Regions from separate parts of the Paeniglutamicibacter cryotolerans genome, predicted to be linked through region 1. Evidence: riboswitches for the same ligand, from Rfam matches in the RefSeq annotation. Region 1 holds a riboswitch; each other region holds the start of a gene.

The links. Region 1 has a riboswitch for S-adenosylmethionine ahead of E9229_RS07990 (hypothetical protein). Riboswitches for the same ligand answer to the same signal wherever they lie in the genome.
Region 2: it holds a riboswitch for S-adenosylmethionine, as region 1 does, so the genes downstream of both, E9229_RS05150 (flavin reductase family protein) here and E9229_RS07990 (hypothetical protein) in region 1, are expected to answer to the same signal.
Region 3: it holds a riboswitch for S-adenosylmethionine, as region 1 does, so the genes downstream of both, E9229_RS02475 (cobalamin-independent methionine synthase II family protein) here and E9229_RS07990 (hypothetical protein) in region 1, are expected to answer to the same signal.

The regions. Positions count from the first base shown of each region.
Region 1 covers NZ_JACHVS010000001.1:1,694,114-1,697,384, reverse strand. Annotated here, with positions in the region: gene E9229_RS07995 (DEAD/DEAH box helicase) at 1-1,757, shown strand, start outside; SAM riboswitch class IV at 1,876-2,004, shown strand; gene E9229_RS07990 (hypothetical protein) at 2,020-2,340, shown strand; gene E9229_RS07985 (PDR/VanB family oxidoreductase) at 2,422-3,271, opposite strand, start outside.
Region 2 covers NZ_JACHVS010000001.1:1,075,189-1,078,459, reverse strand. Annotated here, with positions in the region: gene rpsF (30S ribosomal protein S6) at 1-10, shown strand, start outside; gene E9229_RS05165 (single-stranded DNA-binding protein) at 54-644, shown strand; gene rpsR (30S ribosomal protein S18) at 707-946, shown strand; gene rplI (50S ribosomal protein L9) at 962-1,414, shown strand; SAM riboswitch class IV at 1,579-1,690, shown strand; gene E9229_RS05150 (flavin reductase family protein) at 1,754-2,263, shown strand; gene E9229_RS05145 (DUF1801 domain-containing protein) at 3,142-3,271, opposite strand, start outside.
Region 3 covers NZ_JACHVS010000001.1:500,125-503,395, forward strand. Annotated here, with positions in the region: gene E9229_RS02460 (cation:proton antiporter) at 1-170, shown strand, start outside; tRNA gene E9229_RS02465 (tRNA-Gly) at 272-345, shown strand; gene E9229_RS02470 (AEC family transporter) at 490-1,416, shown strand; SAM riboswitch class I at 1,474-1,581, shown strand; gene E9229_RS02475 (cobalamin-independent methionine synthase II family protein) at 1,595-2,824, shown strand; gene E9229_RS02480 (amino acid ABC transporter substrate-binding protein) at 2,997-3,271, shown strand, end outside.

The DNA of each region.
Region 1 (3,271 bases):
GGATCCCCTTCGCCGACATCCTGCGGGCGCTCTCACGCGGCCAGGACAAGTTGCTCATGCCCGACAAGAGCTATTTCTCCCTTGCCCACCCGCTGTTCGACAAGCTGCGGCTGTTGGTCGGCGAGGCCGGCGCGCTGTCGGACAAGAACCATGATCTGAGCATCACCCGTTACCAGGCGTCCTTCTGGGAGGAACTCGACGCTCTGGCGACCCACACCGAGGGTCCCGACTCCTGGAATTCTGCGGTCGGCTCGCTGCTTCACCTGGCCGATGCCAGCAACGTGCGGCTCCCCACCGGCCTGAACGCCGAATTGCGACCCTACCAGCGCGAGGGCTTCGCCTGGCTGGCATCACTCTGGTCCAATGGGCTGGGCGGGGTACTCGCCGACGACATGGGCCTGGGCAAGACCTTGCAGGCCCTCGCACTGATGCTCCATGCCCGCGAGGTGTGGGCCACCGGCGGAATCGCCGCTCCGGGCGAACCGGCAGTGAAGTACGCGGCGGATGCGCTGCGTCCGGCCCCCTTCCTGGTGGTCGCGCCGACGTCCGTCGTCTCCAACTGGGCCATCGAGGCCAAGCGCTTCGCCCCCGAGCTGAAGGTCGTCGCGGTCACCGATACCGAGGCTCGGGCTGCCAGCTCGCTGGCGGAACTTGCCGCCGGGCACGATGTGCTGATCACCAGCTACACGCTGTTCCGGCTGGATGCCGACGCCTACCAGGACATCGAATGGGCCGGACTGTTCCTGGACGAGGCCCAGTTCGTGAAAAACAAGGCCACCAAGGCGCACCATGCGGCACGCGACCTGAACACCCGCTTCAAGCTGGCCATTACCGGTACGCCGATGGAAAACAACTTGATGGAACTGTGGTCGATCTTCGCCATCGTCTCCCCCGGGCTCTTCCCCTCGGCGGTGAAGTTCGCCGAGAACTACCAGCGCCCCATCGAGAAGCAGGGATCCACCGAGCCGCTGGGACGGCTCAAACGCCGGGTCCGTCCGTTCATGTTGCGTCGTACCAAGGATGCGGTGGTCACCGACCTGCCGCCGAAGCAGGAACAGGTGCTGCACGTCGAGCTCTCGCCCAAGCACCGGCGGATCTATGACACGCATCTGCAGCGCGAACGCCAGAAGATCCTGCAGCTGGTCGATGACATGGATAAGAACAGGTTCACGATCTTCCAGTCGCTGACGTTGTTGCGTATGCTCTCGCTCGACGCTTCCCTCGTGGACGAGGAATACGCGAATACCCCCAGCGCCAAGCTCGACGTGCTCTTCGAGCAGCTCGAGGACGTGCTGGCCGAGGGCCACCGCGCGCTGATCTTCAGCCAGTTCACCTCGTTCCTGAAGAAGGCGGCGGATCGCTTGACCGAGGGCGGCGTGGAATTCGCCTACCTGGACGGTTCGACGCGCAAACGCGCCGAGGTCATCGACGAATTCAAGTCTGGCAAGGCCCCGGTCTTCCTGATCTCATTGAAGGCCGGCGGATTCGGGCTGAACCTCACCGAAGCTGATTACTGCTTCCTGCTTGACCCGTGGTGGAACCCGGCTGCGGAATCGCAGGCAGTGGACCGCGCCCACCGCATTGGGCAGACGCGGAACGTGATGGTCTACCGTCTGGTCGCCAAGGACACCATTGAAGAGAAGGTGGTTGCCCTGCAGGATTCCAAGCGCCAGCTGATCTCCTCGGTGATGGACGAGGGCGAGGGTTTCGGCACCGTCCTGAACGCCGAGGACATCCGCGAACTGCTGCGCGACTGACCGCACGTCAGCCGGGGCAACACCCGTGCGGCGCGCCCCGGTTCCGATGACACTGTGCGTCGGCGCCGGGGCTCGCGGTTTTTGCGGACACGCGGATTGCCCGTAATGTTGAACCCAGCTTCAAGACTCTTGGCTGCGTAACCACGCAAGGCTCCGACCCGCCAAGGACCAACCCGAACGTTGTTTGCCGGGTGGTTCGGATGACGAAGCGGCCCGTGCGGCAGCCGCCGGCGGGCAAGGACAACCCCGAACGGGATACGCCATGGGCCGCACAGCCAGCCGCCAATACCCAGCCTCCACCACGCAACTATCCGCCGCCCCTGGGCTCCCGATCCCGGGAGCCCAGCGCTTCCCCGGCGACTGGATCGAAGCATGGCTGCGCCTTTGCCCGGATTCCGCCACGGTACATCTGGGCACCTCCGGCATGGATTGGATCCTGCCCGCCGCCGACATCCAGGCCCTGGCCGCCGCGCTGGAGGGCGCTCCGGGCGCAGCGGTGCAGTTCAACCCGGATGCCGGGCTGGTCCTCGTGCCCGGAGCCCACCAGCGCAACGGCAGCTCCTTCTTCCGGCTGGGCCGCTGACCGTCACCGAAGACACGAAAAGGCCGCCAGGTGGCGGAGCAATTGCCCCGCCACCTGGCGGCCCGTCACCGGAACCCGGCTCTAGAGGTCCAGGATCATGCGCAGGCCCTTGCACCGGGACACGCAGATCATCATGGTCTCCCCTGCCTCGCGTTCCTCCTCCGAGAGCAGCGAATCACGGTGGTCGATCTCCCCGGAGACCACCGTGGTCTCACAGGTACCGCAGATGCCCTCGCGGCAGGAGTTCAGCACCGGCACCCCGGCGCCGGCCAGCGCGTCCAGGATGCTGGTGCCCACCGGCACCTGGACCTCGATGCCCTCGGTGGTCTCGACGGTGAACTCGTGGTCCCCGGCAGCCGGTGCCGTGGCGGCGGGATCGGCGACGAAACGCTCGAAGTGGAAACGCTTCTGGTCGTCCCACGCGCTGGTCAGCGAGGAAATGAAGTCCAGCAGCGGGCCCGGGCCGCACACGTAGGTGTGGAAGCCGGCATCCGGGGCCTGCAGCAGGTCCTTCAGCGGGAACAAGCCCGCCTCGTCATCGGCATGCACCTGCACCTTGTCCCCGAACCGCTCCAGCTCGGAAAGGAACGCCATCGAACTCCGGGAGCGGCCCATGTAGACCAGGCGCCACGGGATCCCCGATTCCTGCGCTGCGGCGAGCATCGGCAGGATCGGGGTGATCCCGATGCCGCCGGCCAGGAACAGGTACTCCGGTGCCGGTTTCAGGGTGAAGTTGTTGCGTGGTTCGCGGACCTTGATCCGCGCCCCGGGACGCAGGTCATCGTGCACGTAGGCCGATCCGCCGCGGCCCGCCGCCTCGCGCAGGACGCCCAGGCGCCAGCGTCCGGCGCCGGCCTCGGAGCACAGCGAGTACTGGCGCAGCAGCCCGTTGGGCAGCAGTACGTCGATATGGGAGCCCGGAGCCCAGTCG
Region 2 (3,271 bases), 620 kb from region 1:
CGCAGAGTAATCTGCGTCGTTCCCTTGTAAGAACAGAACAGTAGGAGGCTTCCATGGCAGGCGAGACCGTCATTACGGTTATCGGTAATCTCACCGGTGACCCAGAACTACGTTTCACCCCGTCCGGGTCGGCAGTGGCGAACTTCACCATTGCTTCGACCCCGCGGACCTTCGACCGCCAGTCCAATGAGTGGAAGGACGGCGACACGCTGTTCCTCCGTGCATCGGTGTGGCGCGAGGCTGCCGAAAACGTCGCTGAGACGTTGACCAAGGGCATGCGAGTCGTTGCCCAGGGTCGCCTCAAGTCGCGTTCATACGAAACAAAAGAAGGCGAAAAGCGTACCGTTACCGAGCTAGAGGTCGATGAAATCGGCCCGTCGCTGCGGTACGCATCTGCCAAGGTCACCCGCACCCAGCGCTCCGGCGGTGGCGGCGGAGGCTTCGGCGGCGGAAATGCCGGCGGCAACGCTGGCGGGTTCGGTGGCGGCAACGCCGGCGGCAACCCTGGTTTCGGTGGCGGCAACGCCGGCGGATCCGGCGGTGGCAACTGGAATGCGCCTGCAGCCGATCCCTGGGGTGCTCCTGCCGGAGGAAACAACGGCGGATGGGGCAGCAACCCCGGTTCCGACGAACCGCCCTTCTAACCAAAATATTCACCATCCCGCAGAGTTCCTCTGCGGGCTCCACAAGATAAAGGAGCTCCACGATGGCTAAGGCTGAACTCCGTAAGCCCAAACCAAAGTCCAACCCCTTGAAGGCCGCTGACGTTACCGTCATCGACTACAAGGACGTAGCATTGCTGCGCAAGTTCATCTCTGACCGCGGAAAGATCCGTGCCCGTCGCGTCACCGGTGTCTCCGTTCAGGAACAGCGCAAGATTGCACAGGCCATCAAGAACGCGCGTGAGGTTGCTCTGCTTCCTTACTCCGGCGCTGGCCGCGGCTAAGGGAAGGTAAACAACATGGCAAAGCTCATTCTGACCCACGAAGTCACCGGCCTTGGTGCCGCAGGCGACATCGTCGAGGTGAAGAACGGTTACTCACGTAACTTCCTTCTGCCGCGCGGTTTCGCAATCACCTGGAGCAAGGGTGGTGAGAAGCAGGTGGAGTCGATCAAGGCAGCACGTGCAGCTCAGGCCGTTGCTTCCCTGGAAGATGCTCAGGCACTTGCTGCTTCGCTGTCCTCCAAGTCGGTTAAGATCGCCGTCAAGGCCGGCGCAACCGGCCGCCTCTTCGGCACTGTAAAGACCGAAGACATCGCGAAGGCATTCGAGGCCGCTGGCCTCGGAAACGTCGACAAGCGCAAGGTCGAGATCAACGACCACATCAAGTCGATCGGCAGCTACACCGCTACCGTTCGCCTGCACGAGAACGTCGCTGCGACCCTCAACCTGCAGATCGTCGCCGCCAAGTAGTATTTGGGCACGATGGCCCCGACCGCTTGCGGCCGAGACCGGTGAGACCCCGCATTTTTGCGGGGTCTCGCTTTTTTAACGGGAAGCCAGCAGATCGAAGCGTGAGGACACAATGCGCCACAGCCTTTGACTGATGTGGGCCGGCTCTCCTACCGTGGGTAGTGAATCAAGAGCGTCAACGAACAGCCCTGGCTTGTTGGCCGGCAACCCTCTCACGGTAGTGGGGTGCTCCAGGTGAGGATTCGGCCCCCGGAAAACCGGCGGCAAGTACCGCACGCCGTAAGGGGTGGCCATGTTCGGCACCCTCCATCCGGTGGGCCGACTGACAAGGAAACGCCCATGTCCCTGAACCGGGAACTCGACCAGGAATCCCTGCGACACGCCTTCTCCCAGCACCCCTCGGGCGTTGCCGCGCTCTGCGCCATCATCGATGGAGAACCGCAAGGCATCATCGCCTCGACCTTTACCGTCGGCGTCTCCATGGATCCACCGCTGGTGATGTTCGCGGTGCAGAATACGTCCAAGACCTGGCCGGTCGTGCGTCAGGCTGGCCGTATCGGGGTCTCGATCCTGGGTGCGGGACACGACCTGGCATGCCGCCAGATCGCCTCCAAGGCCGGGGACCGCTTTGCCGACCTGCGTCTGGACTCGACGGACGAAGGCTCCCTGTTCCTGCAGGACGCCAGCCTGTGGCTGGACTGCTCGGTGGAGCAGGAGGTCCCGGCCGGTGACCACCAGGTGGTGCTGCTGCGGGTGCATGGATTCTCCACGCTGGAGGAGGCCAACGACCCACTGGTCTTCCACGGCTCGGCGTTCCGCCGTTTGGAAGCGCAGGCCCTGGCCTCCTAGCGGCGGCTAACGCCCTTCCCCGCGTCCATCGACCGCTCGGCCCTCCGCAATCCTCTGACCAAGCATGAGCTGGGCACCTTGGACTGAACGGCCCCCTGTGGCGTGTGCCATGGTCATCAAGGATTCTTCTGGAGTAGCGTGACGGAAACTTCAGTTCGTGTCACGGGGGCAGATGCATGCCGTCAGAAGCGAGAGGGGGGGCGATGGAGCGTCATCGATGCGATCCCGTTCCCCGGGGCCGTCGTGGGCCGTAGTTTTTGCGGCAGGCAGCGGTTTCTTGCTTGCCAGATGCAACGCCGGGTCTCCGCCGCAGGCCAGCGCGACAGATTCCACGCAGTCCGCCGTGCCGATCTCCACGCCGGACCCGGCATCTGGCGTCTCGCCAGGGATCGGGACGCCGAAGGGTGGCCGGGAATCTTTGAAGAGGCCTGAAGGATCAGGGGAAACGGCACTTGGCGACGCTCCTGGAGAGGTGATCGGAGTGGAGTTCATTCGAGTTGGCCGCATCTGGAATGCCACGTTGCAGCGTGAAGGTGGCCCTGGGCATGAATTAGTTGGGAGAGCGGCGGCGCGAAGGTGCTGTCGGGCCCTTAACCGGACCGGTTGCTGGCCACACCATAGGCGGTGCCATCGTGCGGACGTCGACTATGCCCAGACGGCCACGACCGCGAATGCGTTTGTCCAGCGGGTAGCGGCCTTGAGCTGGGAGTCGGTTCAACGCCCGGCACTCCGGCTGGGAGGCTCAGGTTAATGAAGGCAAGAAAGGCAGCGAGGACTACGTTGGCGCCATCTCTGCAGCGGCCAGGCGCAACATGACTGACACCCAAGGCGCGTGTCGGGCGTTCATCCTCTGGGGAACTACGAGACGAGACGTCCCCTTACGTGGAGCCATGCTCCTTTTTCATGTGTTGATATCCGTGTTCCATCAGCTTGCGTAGGGCGTCAATATCGACATCGGCGAGTTTGTTCACGTACAGGCAGGAGGCCCCGCGTCGGCTCTTGCCCAGT
Region 3 (3,271 bases), 1.2 Mb from region 1:
GCCTGGCTGTCGCCTCGGGGGCCGTCAACGAGAAGCTTGCCGCCCTGGCGACCGCCTACGTGCTGCTATTGGCCGTCTTCGGCCCGATCGCCACCCGCTTCGTTGAACCACTGACCAGGCCGTGGGTGGCGCGGCAGCAGCGCAAACCTGCTCCACCGGTCATGCCCTAGCTGTCGGCGCCACGCCGGTAGGCCGCCGATTAGGCACCGGCCCCGGGGTGTGCGCTATGCTGGTGAACGCCCGGCCGCCAATGGCGGACGGGGCAGGCATTGCGGGTGTAGTTCATTGGTAGAATGCGACCTTCCCAAGGTTGAGAGGCGAGTTCGATTCTCGTCACCCGCTCCAACCGATCCGGTCCCCCACAGCGTGGGAGGCCGGATTCTTGTTTGCCTCCGGACACCCGCGTCGCCGGATTACATCGTCGGATCCGGCCGCGGCTAGTGTCGATTCGGCAACCATGGTTCGGTGAAACGATCGGAAGGCGAAAACGTGGGCGGAGTGCTGTCGGGATTCGCCGTGGTCTGGACAGTCATCGTCGTCGGCTACTTCGTGGGCCGCACCGGTGTACTGGGACCCGATGCCAGGCTCATTCTGAACAGGCTGACCTTCTTCGTCGCCAGCCCGGCGCTGCTCTTCACCACGCTGTCCACGTCGAACCCCACGGCAGTGCTGGGACCACAGCTCGGCGTGGCGACCATCTCGGCGTTCCTCACCGGAACCCTGTTCGTGCTGATCACCCGTTGGTGGCTGCGACGCGACCTGACCGAAACAGTCATCGGGGCGATGAGTGCCTCCACGGTGAATTCGGCCAACCTCGGCCTACCCATCGCCCTGTACGTTCTCGGGGACCTGTCCCATGCCGCCCCGATCATCCTCTTCCAGCTGGCCGTCTACTCACCCATCTGCCTGGCCATCCTCGACGCGAGCACTTCCCGGCACCGGACCACCCCGCTGACGATGCTCATACAGACGGCCCGGAACCCGATGATCGTCGGATCCCTGGCCGGCCTGCTCGTCGCCGTGTTCGGCTGGAAGCTTCCACCGCAGGTCGCCGATCCGGTCGAACTGATCGCCGGTGCCGCGATCCCGGCCATGCTGATCGCCTTCGGCATCTCGCTGGTTGGGTCCAAGCCGCTGGAACGGGCCGCCGGACGGCGGGCCGACACCCTGGTGGCGACCGGGCTCAAGCTCGTGGTGCACCCCGTGCTGGCCTGGCTGATTGCCGCGTTCGTCTTCCGCCTGACCGGGCTCGACCTGTTCATCGCCGTGATCATGGCGGCACTGCCCACCGCCCAGAACATCTTCGTCACGGCCTCACGTTACGATCGCGGCGTCACGCTGGCCAAGGACACCGTCCTGCTGACCACCGTTATTGCGCTTCCGGCGATGCTGCTGGTGCCGCTGCTGCTCGGCTGAGGTCACACGACGGCGTCAAATAGTGACACGCATCGCTTCCGTGATAGGAATTATTCGTACCCATCCGGAGCGGCCGAGAGACCTGGATCGATGAAGCCGCAGCAACCTACCCCGCCGATGAGGCATCTGAAACGGTAACGGTGCTACTGCCAGGTTCGATGGAAAGAGGCAATTGCCCATGTCCTTTAACGACAGTCGTATCCGCACCACCCACGCCGGCTCGTTGCCGCGCACCGAAGCACTCCTGACGGCCAACGCGGCCAAGGAGCGCGACGGAATCACGCCCGAGTTCCATGAACTGCTCGAGGCCTCCGTCACCGGAATCGTCGCCAAGCAGCGGGAGCTGGGCATCGACATTCCCAACGACGGTGAATTCGGACACACCATGTCCTCCGCCGTCGACTTCGGCGCCTGGTGGAACTACTCCTTCGCCCGCCTAGGCGGCCTGGAGGAAACCACCGTCGACCGCTGGGCCGATGCCCAGGTCAACCGCTCCACCCCCGGCAACGTCGTACTGACGTCCTTCCCGGACCGGCGCGACCGCCAGGCGTTCGCCGAGGCCTACGCGGATCCGACATCGGGCATCCTGGCACACCGCAAGGCCACCACGCAGCCGAAGGTCGTCGCACCGCTGACCTACACCGGGCACGACCTGGTGGCATCGGACATCAGGAACCTGAAGACCGCCATGGCGGCAACCGGCACCGAAGAGGGCTTCCTCGCGGCACTGTCCCCCGCCTCCTGCGCGCGCCTGGCCAACGACTTCTACACCAGCGACGAGGAGTACCTCTTCGCCGCGGCGGATGCCATGCGTGAGGAATACAAGGCGATCATTGATGCCGGGCTGACCCTGCAGATCGACGACCCGTCACTGGCCGAATCCTGGGACCAGGTCAACCCGGAGCCGAGCCTCGAGGACTACCTGAAGTTCCTCGAGCTGCGCGTCGAGGCGACCAACTACGCGCTGCGCGGGCTGCCGGCAGAGCGGATCCGCCTGCACGTGTGCTGGGGTTCCTGGCACGGGCCGCACACCACCGACATCCCGTTTGCCGACATCCTCGATCCGGTGCTGCGCATCAACGCCGGCCAGTACTCGTTCGAGGCCGGCAACGTGCGCCACGAGCACGAATGGCGCCTCTGGGAGGACCATGTACTGCCCGAGGGCAAGATCCTGGTCCCCGGCGTCGTCTCGCATGCCACGAACGTGGTCGAGCACCCGGAGCTGGTCGCCGACCGCATCGAGCGCTTCGCCAACCTGGTCGGCCGCGAGAACGTGATTGCCTCCACCGACTGCGGACTCGGCGGCCGCGTCCACCCGCAGATCGCCATGGCCAAGCTCGAGGCACTGGGCGCCGGCGCCGCACTGGCCACCAAGCGCCTCTGGAAGGGCACCGAGATCATCGTCTGATCTCGGTTTCAGCAGCACCCGCCGAGGCCGCCGCACGCATCTGTGTGCGGCGGCCTCGGCGTCGTCCGGTCGTGGCATTTCGTAGCACTTCGGAACATAGCTCTTATCCTGCACCAGCGGGGGTGTTAGCGTCGTGTCCAACCCGTTTGACCAACGAAAGGCCCCCCTCCCCATGAAACGCCGTCTCCTCACCTTCGCCGCAGCGGCCGCCCTGGTAGCGCTCACAGCCACCGGCTGCGGCTCATCGAAGCCCGCCACGCCCGGGGCTTCGGGCGAGGCCGCCGGCCTGACCCTGCAGCAGGTCAAGGACGCCGGCGTGCTGACTATCGGCACCGAGGGCACCTACAAGCCCTTCTCGTTCCACGAGGGTGGAACCGGCCCGCTGACCGGTTACGACGTCGAAGTCGCCACGGCCGTGGCGGACAAGCTGGGCGTGAAGCCGGAGTT